DNA from 3 places in the Serratia sp. YWN4 genome. Region 1 is predicted to be linked to each of the others. Evidence: predicted binding sites of a transcription regulator. Region 1 holds the regulator's gene; each other region holds the start of a gene.

Evidence for each region. The regulator PurR, encoded in region 1, represses purine synthesis genes. The targets are predictions, from matches to a motif close to CANGCAAACGTTTGCNTG.
Region 2: the regulator PurR is predicted to act here: its motif matches at 3,900-3,917, upstream of cvpA (colicin V production protein).
Region 3: the regulator PurR is predicted to act here: its motif matches at 2,966-2,983, upstream of ACX9GT_RS15675 (amino acid aminotransferase).

Annotation. Positions count from the first base shown of each region.
Region 1 is NZ_CM147696.1:2,599,454-2,606,449, forward strand. Features, by position in the region: gene cfa (cyclopropane fatty acyl phospholipid synthase) at 1-268, opposite strand, end outside; gene punC (purine nucleoside transporter PunC) at 610-1,827, opposite strand; gene punR (DNA-binding transcriptional activator PunR) at 1,941-2,867, shown strand; gene purR (HTH-type transcriptional repressor PurR) at 2,848-3,873, opposite strand; gene cydH (cytochrome bd-I oxidase subunit CydH) at 4,196-4,285, shown strand; gene ACX9GT_RS12420 (IS1182 family transposase) at 4,372-5,844, opposite strand; one part of gene ACX9GT_RS12425 (IS5 family transposase) at 5,939-6,281, shown strand; one part of gene ACX9GT_RS12425 (IS5 family transposase) at 6,281-6,780, shown strand; gene sodB (superoxide dismutase [Fe]) at 6,878-6,996, opposite strand, start outside.
Region 2 is NZ_CM147696.1:3,558,402-3,565,397, reverse strand. Features, by position in the region: gene dedD (cell division protein DedD) at 1-593, shown strand, start outside; gene ACX9GT_RS16765 (SAM-dependent methyltransferase) at 621-1,043, shown strand; gene ACX9GT_RS16760 (KGGVGR-motif variant AAA ATPase) at 1,040-2,332, shown strand; gene ACX9GT_RS16755 (hypothetical protein) at 2,325-3,776, shown strand; gene cvpA (colicin V production protein) at 4,042-4,542, shown strand; gene purF (amidophosphoribosyltransferase) at 4,564-6,081, shown strand; gene ACX9GT_RS16740 (UbiX family flavin prenyltransferase) at 6,250-6,822, shown strand.
Region 3 is NZ_CM147696.1:3,309,756-3,316,751, forward strand. Features, by position in the region: gene asnS (asparagine--tRNA ligase) at 1-1,392, shown strand, start outside; gene ompC (porin OmpC) at 1,696-2,805, shown strand; gene ACX9GT_RS15675 (amino acid aminotransferase) at 3,050-4,240, shown strand; gene ACX9GT_RS15680 (MBL fold metallo-hydrolase) at 4,311-4,958, opposite strand; gene mepK (peptidoglycan L,D-endopeptidase MepK) at 5,023-5,571, opposite strand; gene ldtD (L,D-transpeptidase) at 5,752-6,996, opposite strand, start outside.

The sequences.
Region 1 (6,996 bases):
GGGGGAGTTTTTTCTCAAGACCGGCAGCGACAACGCGCTGAAAAAAAATGTCCAGCCGTTCACACTCCCACCAACCATCCATATAGCTTTCGCCCAATCCCAAAGAGCCTTCCTGCAGAACGCGTTTAAAGAAGTTGGGATTTTTAATCTGAATATCGAAAGGACGTGAACCGTTGATCTCAATACCGGCCATGCCGAGCATTTCATGCGCGATACGATACCATTGGTTATCCTGAATGCTCAGATCTTCTATACACGATGAACTCATAGTTTCTCCATCACCTTCTTCTGACTTATGACCCATAAGAAAATAGCGTAGACAATTTCTAATAAGGCATACGTTTAGCTACGGTAAAATTTCGCCGTGGTGTCTGATACCGACTATGAACAGAGGAAATTTAAGAGACTCCCAGCGCAATTAAAGGCACGGGAAAATGATTCCTTAAATAAAGTGTGACGCCATCCGCGGACACAAGAGTTACTGCGATAAAAGTTCTATATAGGTGTTATTTTAAAAGGTTATTTCGAGTATAGGCTTGCCGAGACGCAGACTCAACAGTAAATCGCGCTCGGCTAGAATTTTCATTAAGTGACTATTTCTCAAGGCAATTATGATGCGGAGTCAGCATGTTTCTGGCAGATGACTTGCCCATCAACCTCTTCTTTCCCACGCTGAATCATGTACCCCAAGGCAGCCAAAACCACCGTGGCGACCATCACGGTAACCGTGGCTAACAGCGGTTGGGTGATAAATGCCGAAACCAACATACTGGCGATAAAACAGAGCCCCAATTGCAACGTATTCTGCAAGGCTGCGGCTTTACCACTGTTATCAGGGAACGGCATCAGCGCATTGGCCACCAGAATCGGGTAGCTGGCACCGTTAACCAAAGCCATAAAGCAGAATGGGATCAGCAGACGAGTTAATGTCGGTTGACTCAAGGTGGCGACCAGATATAGCGCCACCATGCTGACTCCATAAGCTACCAGCAGCCACGGCAGCAAGGTTTTGCCAGAAATGCGGTTTAACGCAGTACGACAACCGTAGCCGCCGAATAAAAAGGCCAACGTCTGTGGAACATAACTCAGGCCAATGTCATTCGGGCTGTATCCCATATTGCCGAGAATAAACGGCGAACCGGTCAGCCAGGCAAAGAAGCTGGCAGAGCAGGCAGCAAAGATCATCACGTTGCCGCTGAAAACCCGAGACTTCAGGATTTGCAGGAAACTGAGGCCGGGCTTTTTATCGGCAGAAGGTACGATTCTGGCCGTCTCTTTCAGCAGCAGGGTTGGGACGAACAACAAGGCAGCGATACCCAGCAGCACCGCAAAGATCGCTCGCCAACCCAGGTGATTCAGCAGCCAGGCACCGATCAGCGGGGCCAATGCTGGGGAAAGTGCAACCAATGGCATGATAGTGGCGAAAATACGGTTAACTTTGCCATCGCGATAGCGATCCACCACGATGGCCTGCCAGGTTACGGCGGCAGAGCAGACTCCAATTGCCTGGATGAAACGCAATGACCACAATTGAACGGCATTTTGCACCCATAGCATCCCCAGGCAGCCGAAAGCAAACAACGCCAGGCCAAACAACAGAACTGGCTTGCGGCCCAGCTTATCGGAAAGCGGCCCCCACACCAGTTGGGCAAAGGCGAAACCAGCCAGAAAGATACTCAGGCTGGCGCTGATGGCACTGGCGGAGATTTGCAAATCCTGTTGCATGGCACCAAAGGCGGGCAGATACATATCGGTGGCCAGATAACCCAGCATACTCAGGCCAGCGAGATAAAACATAAATCCAAAATTTTGCATGGTATTTCTCATTAATATTTCTTATTGCAGGTTTTTTAGCGCCGGCCAGTGTATCCGGCTGGATCTCTGCTTGTGAAACGGTAATATTTGCTAAGTGCTATTAAAAAAATTGAAGGCAAAAAGAGATGTGGTCTGAATATTCACTCGATGTGGTTGATGCGGTAGCGCGCACCGGCAGTTTCAGTGCGGCAGCACAGGAGTTGCACCGTGTGCCGTCTGCGGTGAGTTATACCGTGCGACAATTGGAGCAATGGTTGGCGGTGCCGCTGTTTGAACGCCGTCATCGTGATGTGGAATTGACGCCTGCCGGGGCGCTGTTTGTAAAAGAAGCGCGTACTGTTATCAAAAAAATGCTTGATACACGCCGTCAATGTCAGCAGGTGGCTAATGGCTGGCGCGGGCAGCTAAAAATCGCAGTGGATATTATTGTTAAGCCGCAGCGCAGCCGCCAACTGGTAGTGGATTTTTATCGCCACTTCCCCGATGTGGAACTGATGGTGCAACCGGAAGTGTTTAACGGCGTGTGGGACGCGCTGGTGGATGGCCGGGCTGAGATGGCTATCGGGGCCACGCGCGCGGTGCCGGTGGGCGGTGGTTTTGCCTTTCGCGATATGGGCTTTATGAACTGGCTATGTGTGGTTAGCGCGTCACATCCGTTGGCCAGCCTGAGCGGTTTGCTGCGCAACGATCAACTGCGGCCTTATCCCTCTCTGTTGTTGGAAGATACTTCGCGCAACTTGCCCAAGCGAGTGACTTGGTCATTGGATAATCAGCGGCGGCTTACCGTGCCCGATTGGGTTTCCGCCGTAGACTGCTTGCGCAGCGGGTTGTGTGTTGGCATGGTACCAGCGCATCGCGTGCTGCCGTTAGTGCAAAGCGGGGAACTGGTAGCCTTGCAATTGCAGGAGCCGTTTCCCGCCAGTGCCTGCTGCCTGACCTGGCAGCAGAACGCACAATCACCGGCGATGGCTTGGCTACTGGAGTATTTGGGGGACAGTGAAACGCTCAACCAGGAGTGGCTGAGCGAAGAGACTAGCGGCGATAATCGATGAACGGGCCATCGGCCACGGAACGGCGCTCGATCAGTTTTGGATGCACTTCAATCACTTGGGACTCTTCACGCTTGCTGATAATGCGATCCAGCAGCATGGTGAAAGCCATTTCCCCCAGGCGCTCTTTCGGCTGGTGGATGGTGGTTAGCGCCGGGGTGAAATAGCGCGCGTTACGCACGTTATCGTAACCGATCACCGAAATATCCTGCGGGACGCGCAGCCCCAGTTCGTCGGCGGCACAAATCGCCCCCATTGCCATAATATCGCCCCCGCAGAATACCGCAGTAGGACGGTGCTTCTGCGACAGGATCTGGTGCATGGCCTTGTAACCCGAATCGGGTTCAAAATCCCCTTGGACGATCCACTCTTCACGCACCTCAACATTGGCCTCTTGCAGCGCCTTCAGGAACCCCTGATGGCGGCCGCCGCCGGTGTTGCGTGACAGTTGCCCTGGAATAGCGCCGATATCACGGTGGCCACGCTCCAGCAGATAACGACCAGCCAGATAACCGCCCTCAAAGGCGTTATCGATAATGGTGTCGGTAAAATCACCGCGTGCAGCACCCCAATCCATCACCACCATTGGGATATTGCGATAATCCTCCAGCATGCCCAGTAACTGATCTGGGTATTCCGAGCACATCACCAGCAGGCCATCAACACGCTTTTGCGCCAGCATCGCCAGATAGGCCTGCTGCTTGTCGAGATTATTGTGTGAGTTACAGAGGATCAGGGTATAGCCTTTGCTGTAGCAACTGTTCTCTACCGCTTCGATTACTTCAGCAAAGTAGGGCGCTTCACTCGAGGTCGCGAGCAAGCCGATCGATTTGGTGTGGTTAACCTTGAGGCTGCGTGCGACGGCGCTCGGGGAGTAGTGCAGATCTTTGATCGCAGCCCGAACGGCCTCTTTTGTTTCTTCGGCGACGAAACGCGTTTTATTGATGACGTGCGAAACGGTGGTAGTGGAAACGCCAGCGCGTTTGGCTACATCTTTAATCGTTGCCATCTAAAGAATGACTCCTGAACCCACAGGTTATGGTATGTGAGTATGATGTTAATCGTTTGCCTGCGTAGATCTCTCTCCAGATAAGCGGAAGCTGAGTTTTTAGTGCTGAGTTCGTAAGCCGCTTAAACAGGAGGGGCATTTTGCCGGTACGCAGTTGTGAACTGCGGATTCTGTCCCATATCGACGCAAAGTGGAAGATCTATTCGGCATTATAACGAGGGAAATGATAACAAGATTTTAGTCACGAACTGTGTGAAAATGATTTGACGCATTAATCATGTGGATTTTATGCTTAGTGAAGCCAATCTGATAGGGAGTCGTTATGGATACCGATTTGAAGATGTCATTGATTACCACCGTTTGTGCTTTGGCAATGATTATTGTTTTCGGTTTTATCGCCGCATTGAACTGATTCATACCAAGAAATAATAAAGGCGCAGCATGCTGCGCCTTCAGACTGCTGACTAACCCCACTTCTTCAGGTGGGGTTCTTCTTTTTTAGCGACCGCAGGTCGCGATCGCGATATTTTTCCATAACCCCGTCATTGGCGACTTCTGTTCGCCCAAGGCACCTTTCTGGCCTTCCCAAGACGCTTTCCACCACCGGTAAAGACAATAAAGAAGCGCCAGCAGCGCCATCTTTTTCATATTCTGCGCTGTGGCCGCCAGCAGGCACTGCATCTGCACTTTTGACAGTCCACGGAACCGCGCATACCGATGGCCATGGTGCTGTTTCGCATCCGCGAAGCTTCTCTCCACCGTCTCTTTGCGCCGCGCGTAGATTTTCTTGCCCCATTTCGTCAGCCGTAACCTGTTGGCTTCCTCTTTCGCCTCTTCCCACACATGCCGCGTTATCGTTTTCTGTGCCTTGCTGTTCTGCGTACATTGCTGCCTCTGCTCACAGCGCTGGCACACTGCCGGGTCTGAACGGTAATGCTGATAACCGTTACGGTCTGTCGTGCTATATATCAGCAATTCGCCTGCCGGGCACACATACACTTCCCGTGCCTCATCATACCTGAAGTGCTTTTTCTGGAACTCATTCTGACCTTTGTGCGGCCGCCGATAGCCGGGAACCAGCGCGATACCCATTTCCTGTGTCAGATGGCACACCGCGGCGGTGAAGTAACCCGCGTCCACACCCACCGCCACCGGCTCCAGACCGAAGCGCTCTACCTGCCGCTCAAGTCGCCCGATAAAGGGCTGGCTATCATGGACATTGCCCGGTGTCACATGCGTATCCAGGATGATGCCGTGCTTCCCGTCCACCGTGCGGTGGTCCAGATAGAAGAAGCCCTTCGGTTTGTTATCCCGGTGCATAAAGCCGCTTTCCGGGTCGGTGGTGCTGACTTTGGTGTTCTTAACGGCGACGCTTTCTGGCGTCTTTTTTACGGCGGGCAGCGGCTTTTTTTCGTGCTTCCTCCTGTCGGCCTCCACGGCAGCATCAAGCTGCTCCAGATATTCACTGACGCCCACCGGACGTTCTTCATTCACTGCCTTGCGAGGGTTGGCGTCAGCTTTCAGGTGGGTACTGTCGGTGTAAAGAACACGCCCGTTGGCCATGCCGCGGCTGAGAGCCTGTTCCACGATGTGGTCAAAAATCTGCTGGAAGACGTCGCTGTGGTTGAAGCGGCGGAGGCGGTTCTGGCTCAGGGTCGAGGCGTCAGGGACTTTTTCGGTGAGGGCCATACGCAGGAACCAGCGATAAGCGACATTGACCTGTATTTCCTTGACCAGACGGCGCTCACTGGGGATACCGAAGAGATAACCCAGCAGCATCATTTTAATCAGGCGAACGGGGTCAATAGCGGGTCTGCCGTTATCAGGACAATAGAGATGAGCAACGGCGTCGCGGATAAATTCAAAATCGATGGCGGCATCGATTTGGCGAACCAGATGGTCTTCGGGGACCAACTCATCCAGGGTGATGGTTTCAAACTGATATTGCTGGGGAGAGGGTGTTTTGAGCATGGCAGTCAGTCCATTTTTTGCACTGACCTTATTAGGCTGTGTCCCTCAATTAAAAATGGTATACTGATCACCTAATTTTCAAACAGTTATCGCTATGGCTCGCTACGATCTTCCTGATGCTGCATGGGCACTCATCCTGCCATTATTACCTCCAGAACGCTCTCAGCGCCCTGGGCATCCCTATAGTGAACACCGTAAAGTCATCAATGGCATGTTTTGGGTGCTGTGCTCTGGGGCTCCCTGGCGTGATTTACCCGAACGCTATGGGTCATGGAAAACCGTCTACAACCGTTTCAACCGGTGGGCAAAAAAAGGCATCATTAACTCTATATTCAATAAGTTACTGTCCATTCTTGATGAGCATAAGCTGCTCGACTGGTCGGCTATCTCTCTGGATGGTAGCAATATTCGTGCAATGCGTTGTGCTGCCGGTGCCCAAAAAAACATCCCGATATCGCCAGTGATCATGGCCTGGGTCGCTCACGAGGCGGTTATGGCACCAAAATCCATCTGGCAACAGACGGAAACGGGCTCCCTTTAAATATCGTGCTGAGTGCGGGTCAAGCTCATGAAAGTCAGTTTGCGCTACGGTTATTAGATGGCATCGGCGTTCTAAGAAAAAATGGTTTTATGAAGCGTCGAGGCAAGGCCGTTCTCGCTGATAAAGCCTATTCAAACAAGGCATTACGTAGTGACTTAAAGCGGAGTGGTATCAAGGTCGTTATTCCGCATAAGTCGAATGAGAAGGCCAGTACAGATGGACGAACCCGATTTGATAAAGAGATTTATCGTAGGCGCAATGTTGTAGAAAGAAGCTTTGGTTTGCTGAAAGAAAACCGCCGCATAGCGACACGTTATGAAAAGACGGCGAGGAACTACCTGTCGATGGTTCAACTGGGCTGTATTCGGCTGTTTTTACGACGAATATGTAATTGAGGGACACAGCCTAGATCAAAGTCCTGGCCTCACGGCCAGGACTTTGTCATCAATCTGAAGGCGCAGCATGCTGCGCCTTGTTATCAGAGCCCAGCGATTACGCCAGATTCTTTTCCACAAACGCCCAGTTCACCAATGCCCAGAAGTTCTCCAGGTATTTCGGACGCGCATTGCGGTAGTCGATGTAATAGGCATGTTCCCACACGTCAACGGTCA
Region 2 (6,996 bases), 960 kb from region 1:
CGAAACCGGGTGATGCGCACGAAACCGACGTGATACCGCTGGTGAATCAGCCGTTGCCAGCCCAGCCACCGGAAGGTGCGGGGGCGTTGGTTGAGCAGCAGGCCGCGACCGAAGCAGCAGCACAGCAGGCGGCGAATCAACGGGCGCAGCAGCAGGAACAGCAGCAGCCTGTGTTGGTGACACCACCGCCGATCGAAACCAAACCGATACAGCAGCCCAAACCGGTAGAAACCAAACCGCTGGAAGTGAAGCCAAAACCGGTAACACCGCCGAAGGTTGAACCTAAGCCGGAAGTGAAGCCGGAGCCTAAGCCAGAACCAAAACCAGCGGCTGAGGAAAAAGCGCCGGTAGGGCAGGCTTATGTGGTGCAACTGGGGGCGCTGAAAAATGCCGCCAAGGTTAACGAGATCGTCGCATCGCTGCGTTTGTCTGGCTACCGAGCCTATACTGTGCCTTCAACGCCGGTACAGGGGGAGATTACCCGGATCTTCGTCGGCCCGGATGCGTCGAAGCAGAAGCTGCAAGCGTCGCTGCCTGCACTGAATGGCATCAGTGGCCTGAGCGGGCAAGTGAAAGCTTATAGCGCACGTTGATGAATGTTATTGTTGCCAAGGAGAGTGATGATGCAGGCCGACTTTCTCGATGCTCATGAAAGGCATTGGAATGATGCAGAAATATTATTTCGGGAGCAATGTTGGGCAAATGCCGATCATCTGTATGGTTTTTCGGCGGAATGTGGTTTAAAGGGACTGATGGTAGCTTTTGGTATGCAGCAGGACGTGAATAAAGAGGGTATGCCTGCGAGCAAATCTGACCAAAAGCACATCGATAATTTAAGAATTCGTTATGAAACTTATCGCGCAGGTGCAAATGCTGCGAGTTATCTGTTGGTTGCTGGAGATCCGTTTTCAAATTGGAAAGCGAGTGATCGTTATGCTGGGCGAAGTAACTTCTCAGAACAACATGTGGTCCCTCATCAACAGGGAACACTTGAAATTCGAAATCTGATAAGCAGGGCTCGCAGAGAGGGATTAATTGTATGACATTCGATCAGGTCCTTCCGGGGTTACGAACGATTTTCATGCGTCATGCTGATGCGCTCGAACCTTATAAACCCATTCTTATTAACCGTGATCTTAATGCCAAGGTGCGCCTTATCGTCTCTGGAGATTATGAAGAGGGAGATGGTCGAAAAGCGTTGGACAGCTTAGCTGGAGATATCTTTCAAGAGTTGGGTTCAAAACATGCTTATCCTGTTAGCCAAGCTTTACTATTTGAAACCGATATACAAAAAGAATGTAAAAGCGGACAACCTTTCGAATTAGATAGTGCACTGCGTTCTATATATGTTGTCGATCGTTTAGTGACTTCAACGAATTGGTCACATATTGCCCCTGTAAGTTTACATGCTGAAAGAACCGTGTTTTTTTCGATAAAAGGTGGGGTGGGGCGTTCGTCTGCCCTTGCTGCAACTGCTTGGTCTCTTGCTGAGTCTGGTAAGAAAGTGATGATACTAGATTTAGATTTGGAGTCTCCAGGATTATCATCATCATTATTGCCAACTGACAGGCGCCCCAAGTTTGGTATTTGCGATTGGTTGGTTGAGGATCTCACTGGCAATAGTGATGCCATATTTGATGATATGGTTGCTTCTAGTCCTCTTTCTCATAATGGAGAGATTCTCGTTGTTCCTGCCCATGGCGGTGATCCTGGCGAGTATATAGCTAAACTTGGACGAGTCTGGATGTCTACCAGAGGTGTAGATGGTTCAATCATCACATGGTCTGAACGACTCGCTAACTTGTTAGGCAAGCTAGAAAATCGCTGGTGTCCAGATGCTGTGTTGATTGATTCTCGTGCTGGTATTGATGAGGTTGCTTCAGCATGTTTGACGGAATTGGGTGCGGCTAATATTTTACTGTTTGCAATTAGCGGCGATCAGACGTGGTCAGGTTACCGTATTTTATTCAAGCATTGGCGTACTACCGGTGTCATCCGAGATATTAGGGAGCGTTTGCAACTGGTTGGTGCAATGCTTCCAGAACTCAATACTGAAGAGTATTTCAGAGATTTACGCGAAGAGGCTTGGGATCTGTTTGCCGATGAGATTTATGATGAACTCCCTGCTGGTGATAATAGTGGATGGAGCTTTGATGCAGTAGATGAATCAGCACCTCATCATCCTCTTGCGATTCGTTGGCATCGCAGCTTCTCTGGACTAAAGACTTTACATGGTCGTTTAAATGAAATCGATCGTGAAGAGGTAATGAGGATCTTTGGGCCAGTGATCGATTTTCTGATGACTGAGGGTAGTGAGGGCGAATATGAGTAATCGTGAGATTGGTGAAGCGATTAAAAGTGCATTACCGGAAAGAACGTCAAATTATGGTCAGAAACCGAATAGTAAACATGTTTACGTCCCTCCGTCACATGTAAAAGCATTGCGCTTGGAATGTAATCTGGTCGTCGGTGGTCGTGGGGTTGGTAAAACTTTTTGGAGTGCTGCCCTGACGGATCCTTCGATACGGAGCCTGTTAGGTAAGGCCGTGCCTGACTTGTCGGCTGTCGTGGTTCGTACTGGTTTTTCTGAGCGTCCAGCGTTGGATAACTACCCTGATGACCGCGTTTTCCCTGCATTACTTGAGCGAGGTTTTTTGCCTTATGATATCTGGTCAGCAGTATTAGGACGCTGTTTAGCCAGTGAGATTGGTGATGTAATCCCAGTAACTTCATGGGAAGAGACAACTTTGTGGGTGCAAGATAACCCTGAGCTGTTCAGCCGTTTATTAGAGAAATCAAGTCAACATTATCAGCAAAGTGGCAGTTCAATCTTAGTCGTTTTCGATGCTTTGGATCGTACCAGCCAAGATTGGCAAAAAATGGATGGGATTGTGCGGGATTTATTACGTCTGGTCTTGTCGCTAAAACGCTACCCACGGCTGCATACCAAGGTTTTTCTGCGCGAAGACCAATTTCATGGGCGAAAGGTAACAGATTTCCCTGATGCCTCAAAAATTCTGGCAACGCATGTTGAGCTAACCTGGGCCAGTAATGATTTACATGGATTGTTATGGCAGCATTTTTGTAATGCGCCAAATCATCATGGCGTGGTTTTACGACATTTGTATCACGAAGTGGTTGGCCAAGTTGCAATACCGGCTGAAAATGACGTATGGCTGCTTGATGAGCGGGTAAAGCGTGACGAGACATTGCAAAGATCGCTGTTTATGAAGATTGCGGGGCCGTGGATGGGGCGAGATCGCCGACGGGGTGTGCCGTATACCTGGGCGGTTGGACATTTGGCGGATGGTAGGGGAAGGACATCACCAAGATCTTTTTTGTTAGCCCTACGAGAAGCCGCTGAACATTCTTTAGAACGGCATCCTGAACCTGAGTATCCTCTACATTTTGAAAGTATTAAGCAAGGTGTGCTCAAGGCTTCAGAAAATAGAGTGGACGAAGTTGCAGAAGATTATCCCTGGGTTAGGGCCTATATGAAACCGTTGTCTGGGCTGACGGTGCCGTGTTCTTTTGAAACAGTTTCAGATCGCTGGAAGAATAGTTTAAGTGCTGACAAAGACCAACTGTTCCAGGACCGGTTGCCACCTGAACACTATGATGATGGTTATCCTGGTGTTCGTTCAGATTTACAAGGGCTTGGGATTTTCGAAACGATGAAAGATGGTCGGGTTAACATGCCTGATCTCTACCGTGTTGGCTTTGGACTTGGCCGTAGAGGTGGAGTGAAACCCGCTAGAAAATCCAGTGATGATTAAGAATTTATGGATTTCAACAGGTATGCAGAATGTACCCGCTATCTGATTGAGAAACATATCTCTATGCGGCGATTAAGAAATTTTTTATCGCCGTTTTTATTTGTTACGTGGTGGGAAATCCCCTACGCAAACGTTTTCTTTTTCTGTTAGAATTCGCCGCGAATTGGTCATACCCGATAACATTCGAGCGGTATCAGGGCAGTTAACGCTGATGCAGCCTGAAGGATAGAGGGGATGCAAGGGGCGATTCATTATTGGAATGGTCATGGTCTGGATTGATTACGTCATTTTAGCGTTGATTGGATTTTCGGCTTTGGTGAGCCTGATCCGAGGGTTTGTGCGTGAAGCCTTGTCACTGGTGACATGGGGATGTGCGTTCTTTGTTGCCAGCCATTTCTACCCTTACCTTGCAGCCTATTTCACTCGTTTTGAAGATGAACTGGTACGGAACGGCATCGCGATTGCCATTTTGTTTATCGCGACGCTGATCGTAGGCGCTATCGTTAACTATGTGATTGGTTCACTGGTAGAAAAAACCGGATTATCGGGCACCGATCGGGTGTTGGGCGTGTGCTTCGGCGCACTGCGCGGCGTGCTGATTGTGGCGGCGATACTGTTTTTCCTGGATACCTTTACCACCCTGTCGCAAAGTGCGGACTGGAAACAGTCACAGCTTATCCCCCAGTTCAGCTATATCATCAGGTGGTTTTTTGACTATCTGCAGAGCACGTCGAGTTTCTTACCAACCCAATTACCGGGGCGGTAGCGGCTTAGAGGAAAAGACAACATGTGCGGTATTGTCGGTATCGCCGGTTTCATGCCGGTAAACCAGTCGATTTATGATGCGTTGATGGTGCTTCAGCACCGTGGGCAGGATGCCGCAGGCATCGTCACTATTGATGACCATAACGGGTTCCGTCTGCGTAAGGCAAACGGCCTGGTGAAGGATGTGTTTGAAGCACGCCACATGCAGCGTTTGCAGGGCAATATGGGGATCGGCCACGTGCGTTACCCGACGGCAGGCAGCTCCAGTGCTTCAGAGGCGCAACCTTTTTATGTCAACTCGCCGTTTGGCCTTACGCTGGCACACAACGGTAACCTGACCAACGCCCATGAACTGCGCCAAAAGCTGTTTGAAAGTGGCCGCCGTCATGTCAATACGACCTCCGATTCCGAGATCCTGCTGAACGTGCTGGCTACCGAGCTTGACCGTTTCCAACATTATCCGCTGGAGTCAGATAACATTTTCACCGCGGTGGCGGCGATGCATCAGCAACTGCGCGGTGCTTACGCCTGCGTGGCGATGATTATCGGCCACGGCCTGGTTGCGTTTCGCGATCCGAACGGTATCCGTCCGTTGGTGATCGGCAAGCGTGAACTGGAGGATGGCCGCTGTGAATACATGGTGGCATCCGAGAGCGTCGCGCTGGATACGCTGGGCTTTGAATTCCTGCGTGACGTTGCGCCGGGTGAAGCGGTGTACATCACCGAAAAAGGCCAGTTGTTTACTCGTCAGTGCGCCGAGAATCCAAAGAACAATCCGTGCCTGTTCGAATACGTCTATTTTGCCCGTCCTGACTCCTTTATGGACAAAATTTCTGTCTACAGCGCCCGCGTGCGCATGGGGCAGAAGCTGGGCGAAAAGATTGCCCGCGAATGGGAAGATCTGGATATCGACGTGGTGATCCCGATCCCGGAAACCTCTTGCGATATCGCGCTGCAAATCGCGCGCATTCTGGATAAACCCTATCGCCAGGGCTTTGTGAAGAACCGCTACGTTGGCCGCACTTTTATCATGCCGGGCCAGCAGGCTCGCCGCAAATCAGTACGCCGTAAGCTGAATGCCAACCGTGCCGAGTTCCGTGACAAGAATGTGCTGTTGGTGGATGACTCCATCGTTCGTGGCACCACCTCTGAGCAGATTGTGGAAATGGCGCGCGATGCCGGGGCAAAACGTGTTTATCTGGCTTCTGCCGCGCCGGAAATCCGTTTCCCGAACGTTTATGGTATCGACATGCCGAGTGCCACCGAGCTGATCGCCCATGGGCGTGAAGTGGACGAAATCCGTCAACTCATTGGTGCCGATGGCCTGATCTTCCAGGATCTGGACGATCTGATCGAAGCCGTGCGTGAAGAGAACCCGGATATTACCCAGTTTGAATGCTCGGTGTTCAACGGTATTTACGTGACCAAAGACGTTGACCAGAGCTATCTAGAATATCTGGAAACGCTGCGTAATGATGATGCCAAAGCATTGCGCGGGCAGGCGGAAGCGGAAAATCTGGAAATGCATAACGAAGGCTAGGTTGCATTTTGGTACTACCAACATAGTTTCTCGCCAAAAAGGTGCACCGTGGCGTCCGTCGCGGTGCATCGCTTTATCTCCCTTAGCTTGCTAATCGACTAAGCTTGCTGCACAGTCTGCGCTGATTCGACTATTCTAACCAAATATTCCCCGGCAGAGGCCCATTTCATGAAAAGACTCATTATCGGTATTTCCGGCGCCAGCGGCGCAATCTACGGCGTACGTTTGCTACAGGTATTACGTGGCGTCGAAGGTGTGGAAACCCACTTGGTGATGAGTCAGGCAGCGCGGCAGACATTGGCTCTGGAAACCTCGCTGAACCTGCGTGATGTGCAGGCATTGGCCGATGTGGTGCATGACGTGCGCGATATTGCCGCCAATATCTCTTCTGGCTCCTTCAAAACGCTGGGAATGGTAATTTTACCTTGCTCAATCAAAACCTTATCCGGTATTGTCAATAGTTACAGCGATGGTTTGCTGACGCGTGCTGCTGATGTAGTGCTGAAAGAACGTCGGCCTTTGGTGCTGTGCGTGCGTGAAACACCGCTGCATCTTGGGCATTTGCGCCTGATGACGCAGGCGGCGGAAATGGGTGCGGTGATCATGCCGCCGGTGCCTGCTTTTTACCATCACCCGCAGAGCGTTGAGGATATTATCGATCAGACGGTTAACCGCGTGGTCGATCAGTTCGGCATTGAGCTGCCAGAGGATTTATTTACGCGTTGGCAGGGTGCCAATTAACAAATTCGCATCTAATTTAATACATTTGTGCAACTCAGCACTGATTTAGTGCGAAGTATGCACCATAATGATCCTGCTTCACCATGCTCACTGTTTCAGGGTTAGGTTTTTTGCGGGTTAACCATGGCGCGGCCTGTGCTGGCCGATCAATTTTTGCGGTTATCGTCCCAGGAA
Region 3 (6,996 bases), 710 kb from region 1:
GTGCCTGTAGTCGACGTACTGCAAGGTCGTGCTGCGGTTGACAGTGAAGTCACCGTACGCGGTTGGGTACGTACCCGGAGAGATTCTAAAGCTGGTATCTCCTTCCTCGCCGTTTATGACGGCTCCTGCTTTGATCCGTTACAGGCCGTCGTTAATAATTCTCTGCCGAATTATCAGGATGAAGTTCTGCATCTGACTACCGGTTGCTCTGTTGAGATCACCGGGAACGTGGTTGCCTCCCCGGGTGAAGGCCAGAGCTTCGAACTGCAAGCAACGGCGATTAAGGTGGTTGGCTGGGTTGACGATCCAGATACCTATCCGATGGCGGCCAAGCGCCACAGCATTGAATACCTGCGAGAAGTGGCCCACCTGCGCCCGCGTACCAACCTGATCGGTGCCGTTGCCCGCGTACGCCACACTCTGGCGCAGGCTATTCACCGTTTCTTCCATGAAAATGGCTATTTCTGGGTGTCTACCCCACTGATTACCGCTTCTGATACCGAAGGTGCCGGTGAAATGTTCCGCGTTTCCACGCTGGATATGGAAAACCTGCCGCGCACCGACAAAGGCGAAATCGACTTCAGCCAGGATTTCTTCGGCAAAGAAGCGTTCCTGACCGTATCTGGCCAGTTGAACGGCGAAACCTACGCCTGTGCGCTATCAAAAGTGTACACCTTTGGCCCAACCTTCCGCGCAGAAAACTCCAATACCAGCCGCCACCTGGCTGAATTCTGGATGATCGAACCTGAAGTGGCTTTCGCCACCCTGGATGACGTTGCGGGCTTGGCCGAGAGTATGCTGAAGTATGTCTTCCAAGCCGTACTCAATGAACGTGCTGACGATATGCAGTTCTTTGCCGAACGCGTAGATAAAGATGCGGTTGAGCGCCTGAAGCGTTTTGTTTCTTCAGACTTTGCCCAGGTAGATTACACCGAAGCGGTTGAAATTCTGATCGCTTCCGGCCAAACCTTCGAGAACCCGGTTTCCTGGGGGATCGACCTTTCTTCTGAGCACGAACGCTATCTGGCCGAGAAGCACTTTAAGGCACCAGTAGTAGTGAAGAACTACCCGAAAGATATCAAAGCCTTCTATATGCGTATGAACGAAGATGGCAAAACCGTGGCCGCGATGGACGTCTTGGCACCGGGCATCGGCGAAATCATTGGTGGTTCACAACGTGAAGAACGCCTTGATGTGCTGGATCAGCGCCTGGAGGAAATGGGGCTGAATAAAGAAGATTACTGGTGGTATCGCGATCTGCGTCGCTACGGTACCGTGCCGCACTCCGGTTTTGGTTTGGGTTTTGAGCGTTTAATCGCTTATGTGACTGGCGTACAAAACGTACGTGATGTGATCCCATTCCCTCGTACACCACGTAACGCAAGTTTCTAGTTAATCCGATCAGACGTTTTTTAATCTATTTCTGTACACTTTTAAGGCCGGCATTGCTGGCCTTTCGTGTTTTTTATTCTTGATCCAAGTCACAAAGTTCCCTTTAATTTACATTTTGTAACAAATACTTTCTTTTTGAAACCTGATTGCGACATTAGTAGCATTTTCGTTCTAGATTAACCCGCCCGTGAATGGAACACTGCGTTCAGACACAGGACGACACCAAACTATCAACAATAGTTCCAAAAGAATTATTGACGGCAGTGGCAAGGTGTCCGAATAACACTAATGAGGGTAATAATGATGAAACGCAACATTCTTGCAGTAGTAATCCCAGCTCTGTTAGCAGCTGGTGCAGCAAACGCAGCAGAAATCTACAACAAAGACGGCAACAAGCTGGATTTGTATGGTAAAGCTGTTGGCCTGCACTATTTCTCTAGTAATGAAGGTGATGACGGTGACAAATCTTACGCGCGTCTTGGCTTCAAAGGTGAAACCCAGATCAATAGCGAACTGACCGGTTATGGCCAGTGGGAATACAACTTCTCAGCTAGCAACAGCGAAGGTAAAGATGCCCAAGATGGCAACAAAACCCGTCTGGGCTTTGCTGGTCTGAAATTCGCTGATTACGGTTCATTCGACTACGGCCGTAACTACGGCGTAGCGTATGACATTGGTGGTTGGACCGATATGCTGCCTGAGCAAGGTGGCGATACCTACACCTTCACTGATAACTTCATGAACGCACGTGCTACAGGTGTAGCGACCTATCGTAACAAGAACTTCTTCGGTACGGTTGATGGTTGGGACTTCGCGTTGCAGTATCAGGGTAAAAATGATCGCGAAGGCGAACCTAAAAGAGCTAACGGCGACGGTGTAGGCGTTTCTACCACTTATGCAATCATGGATACCGGTATCAGCCTCGGTGCTGCATACACTTCTTCCAACCGTACTCTTACTCAAAAAACTCAATCCTCTGCTCGCGGTAATGTTGCTGAAATATGGGCACTGGGTGCCAAGTATGACGCGAACAACGTCTACTTTGCGACCATGTATTCAGAAACACATAACATGACTCCATTCGGTAGCAAGTTCGATAAGGCTATTGCTAACAAAGCTCGTAACTATGAAGTGGTTGCCCAATACCAGTTCGACTTCGGCCTGCGTCCTTCTATCGCATACCTGCAATCCAGAGGTTTAGACCTGGTTCAAGAGTTTAATGGTATCAGGTATAACAACCAAGACTTGGTCAAATATGTTGATATCGGTGCTACTTACTACTTCAACAAAAACATGTCTACCTATGTTGATTACAAAATCAACCTGCTGAACGACAACGACTCTGGGTTCTACAACGCTGTTGGTATTGCTACTGACAACATCGTAGCTACCGGTCTGGTTTACCAGTTCTAAGTTGTTGCGCTTAATGGCAGTCTCTTGCCAGATGAGTTAAAAACAGGGCTTCGGCCCTGTTTTTGTTTACGTTGTCCTGCCGCTTTTTATCCTGTTAATGCTCCCTTCTCCGTCATTTTTTGTGCTGAATCTGCCGCCATCACAAGATCGATGTGTTTTTCTCGCAAACGGTTGGCAAAGCCGATAACTGGCGCTACCCTGATGCTTCTGTCTGCTTAACTCTAGGCCATGGAAGCAATCTGACATGTTTGAAAAAATCACCGCTGCACCTGCCGACCCGATTTTGGGTCTGACCGATATTTTCCGCGCGGACGCCCGTCCGAACAAAATCAACTTAGGGATTGGCGTCTATAAAGACGAAACCGGTAAAACACCGGTACTGGCCAGCGTGAAGAAAGCTGAACAATACCTGCTGGAAAATGAAACCACCAAAAACTACCTTGGTATTGAAGGTATCCCTGCGTTTGCTAGCTGTACACAAGAGTTACTGTTCAGCAAACAAAGCCCAATCATTGGCAGCAAGCGTGCGCGCACCGCGCAAACACCCGGTGGTACCGGTGCCCTGCGTGTCGCAGCAGATTTTATTGCCAACCAAACCAACGCCAAACGTATCTGGATCAGCAACCCAACCTGGCCTAACCATAAAAATGTGTTCGGCGCTGTTGGCCTGGAAGTGCTGGAATATGACTATTATGACGCCGCCAACCATGCGCTGGACTTTGATGGCCTGCTCAATAGCCTGAAACGTGCGGAAGCTGGCGATGTGGTGCTGTTCCACGGTTGCTGCCATAACCCAACCGGCATTGATCCAACCGAGGCACAGTGGGCACAACTGGCAGAACTTTCCGTCGCCAAGGGTTGGTTGCCGCTGTTCGACTTCGCCTACCAAGGTTTTGCCAGAGGTCTGGAAGAAGACGCTCAAGGGCTGCGTATTTTTGCGGCCAAGCATCAGGAACTGATTGTTGCCAGTTCTTACTCGAAGAACTTCGGTCTTTACAACGAGCGGGTTGGTGCCTGCACCGTGGTCGCTGCCGACGCTGAGACTGCCGATCGTGCATTCAGTCAGGTTAAAGCCGCGATCCGCGCTAACTACTCCAACCCACCGTCACACGGTGCAGCCGTGGTGGCCACTATTCTGGGTAATGAAGCATTGCGTGCCACTTGGGAACAGGAACTGACCGACATGCGCCAGCGCATTCACCGTATGCGTCAGCTGTTCGTGAATACCCTGCAAGAGAAAGGCGCGAAGCAGGACTTCAGCTTTATCATCAACCAAAATGGCATGTTCTCTTTCAGCGGGTTGACCAAAGAGCAGGTTCTGCGCTTGCGTGATGAGTTCGGTGTTTATGCCGTTAACTCTGGCCGCGTTAACGTGGCGGGTATGACGCCAGACAATATGGCACCGCTGTGCGAAGCCATCGTCGCCGTGCTATAAGCTGAAAATTCGGCATTGAAAAGGGGCGCTCTGCGCCCCTTTGCTATTATTTCTGTTGGGAAAATTTCCCTTACCAGATGGCTGGCTCTTCACGCAGGAAAGGATTGGTTTGGCGCTCTTGCCCAAAGGTGGACATCGGCCCATGCCCGGGAATAAACGCGATATCATCGCCTTGCGGTAATAACTTGGTACGGATCGAGTTAATCAGCGTCTGATGGTCACCACGCGGGAAATCGCTTCGCCCTACGCCACCGCTGAACAATACGTCGCCCACCAGCGCCAGACGTGCCTTATCGTTGATAAAAGCGACATGGCCCGGTGTATGGCCAGGGCAATGCAGAACACCCAGCGATACCTCCCCCACCTGCACAGTATCCCCTTCTTCCAACCATTTTGTTGGCGTAAAGGCTGCACATTCTGCCAAGCCGAACATGCGGCTCTGAGCAGGTAAACCTTCGAGCCAGAAGGCATCTTCTTTATTTGGCCCCAAGATCGGCACCTGATAATACTCAGCCAATTCAGCCGCCGCACCAACGTGATCGAGATGACCATGCGTAAGCAGAATCTGGCTAATCTTCACGCCTTTTCTCGCCACTTCCGCTTTCAATTTTTCTGGCTCACCACCAGGATCAACCAAAGCGGCCTGCTGCGTGTTGTCACACCAGATCAGGGTACAGTTTTGGCTGAACGCCGTTACGGGAATAATATGGTATTTCATAAAGCTCCAACGAAAAAAGCGCCATACCCGACAGGCTGGCGCTATTCACCATGGTGCACAGTGATTACCAGGTCCGCACCGGGCCGGTATCAATGTGCACAAAGTTGCTACGTGGATAATAGCCTACACCACCAGCGCGCATTTTTAACGCCGCTTTGCGGATGTTACTCAGTTGGATACCTTCAATATGGAAATCCATTGCCTGCCCTTTGGTGTGATAACTCTGTTTAGCCACACCACGGCTGTGCTCACGCATTTCATTATTGGTTGATGAAGAGCGGTAACCCGAAATCAACTGAATCGGCTTGGTCGTTCCCAGCAAGCCTTGCAGGCGATAGAGATGATCAAACAGATGAGGATCGATCGTCTTGATCTTATTGGCACGATAATCACGGAAAATATGGTTCAACCGCACTAACTCTTCCCGGTTGTAACCTTTACCGTTGAAAAACTCGGCCTTAATGGATTCGCCGGTATTCAGATTATTGAGTACCAGAATACGTGGGCGAGCGGTAGAAAGACTGGCAAACGCCTGCCCAGGGAGCAGTGCGATACCCATGGCTGCGCTACCTAGCGTTAGCCATTTACGGCGATGATGATCAATTTTGTCCATGACTCTTTTAAACTCGGCAAGAATGTCAAAATAAATGCACAAAACTGCGCACAGCCCGAACCATAACCGCCAGCGTATGCGGAGTCAACCCGCTATAGGCTTAGGTTTACAAGCACTCACAAAAAGAGTGCTTGTGGGTAACCAGACATTCAGACCGTTATTTACCTAGAATTACTGCATTTATTGCATCAATTTTTCAGCCTGAGCCAAAATTTGTGCACCCGATCTCACCGTAGCATCATAATTGTAAATATCTGTACGGAACTGTGGTTTGCCGTCATCAGCAACCCAAGCCGTCAGATAATAAAGTTGCACCGGGATGTGCTGGCGAATATTCACATAAGTGGTATTGCCCGCTTTCAGCGTGGAGGAGACTCGAGCGTTATTCCAGCCAGCATCCTGCAGCAGCATCTTGGCCAGATCAGAAGCCTTGTTCACACGCACGCAGCCCGAACTTAACGCACGGATATCTTTCTGGAACAAACCGTGGTTAGGCGTATCGTGCAGATAGATCGCATCGGAACTTGGCATATTGAACTTGAAACGCCCCAGCGAATTGCTGGCCCCAGGTGCCTGCTGGATGCGGTAAGGGAAATTGCGTGCTGAAGTCACGTTCCAGTCAATCATGGATGGATCGATCGCCTCAGATTCATTGCTCCAGCCAGAAAACACTCTATAACCATGCTTCTGGAAATACCCCGAGTCATGCATCGCCTTAGGCACGATATCTTCACGTATCAGCTTAGTCGGTACATTCCACGGTGGGTTAACCACCACATTGTTCAATGCGCTGCTCATCAATGGCGTTTTACGGCTTGGACGGCCCACAATCACCCGCGACGACAACACTTCATTGCCATTCAGGTAATAGATCAGTGAATAGTTCGGAATGTTGACCATAATGCCGGTATCAACGTGACCAGGCAAAATACGCAGGCGTTGAATGTTCAACGCCAGCAAAGAGGCGCGCATTTGGGGGGAAACGTTCAGCCATTCGCGGGTTCGAGCACCGATGACACCGTCTGGCGTCAATCCTTGCCACGTCTGGAAACGCTTAACCCCTTCCACTAAATCGTCGGTATAACGGTTGTCCGTCACCGAAACCGGGCTAGCCGCTTGCCGCACCAACGGAGCTTCGGGAGAAGGCGCAAGATCCTTAATCGGTGCCGCCGCTGGGCTGACTACCGCCCCGGCAGTACTGCGATTCTTCTCTTCATCCACCGACAGATCGTCTTCCACCACCGGTGCTGTTGCGGCTGTCGGGGTCGCTGCGGGTTCCTGCGAATGCGGCGTGGCGACCGGTACTACGGTTAACATTCCGGTACGCGCAAGAATTTCCCGTAGCGCCGGGATGTCGTCACTGAGTTGACCAGGGCGCAGGCTTGAACCATTGCTCACCTGCGGCCACGGACGCCCATCGGCTAA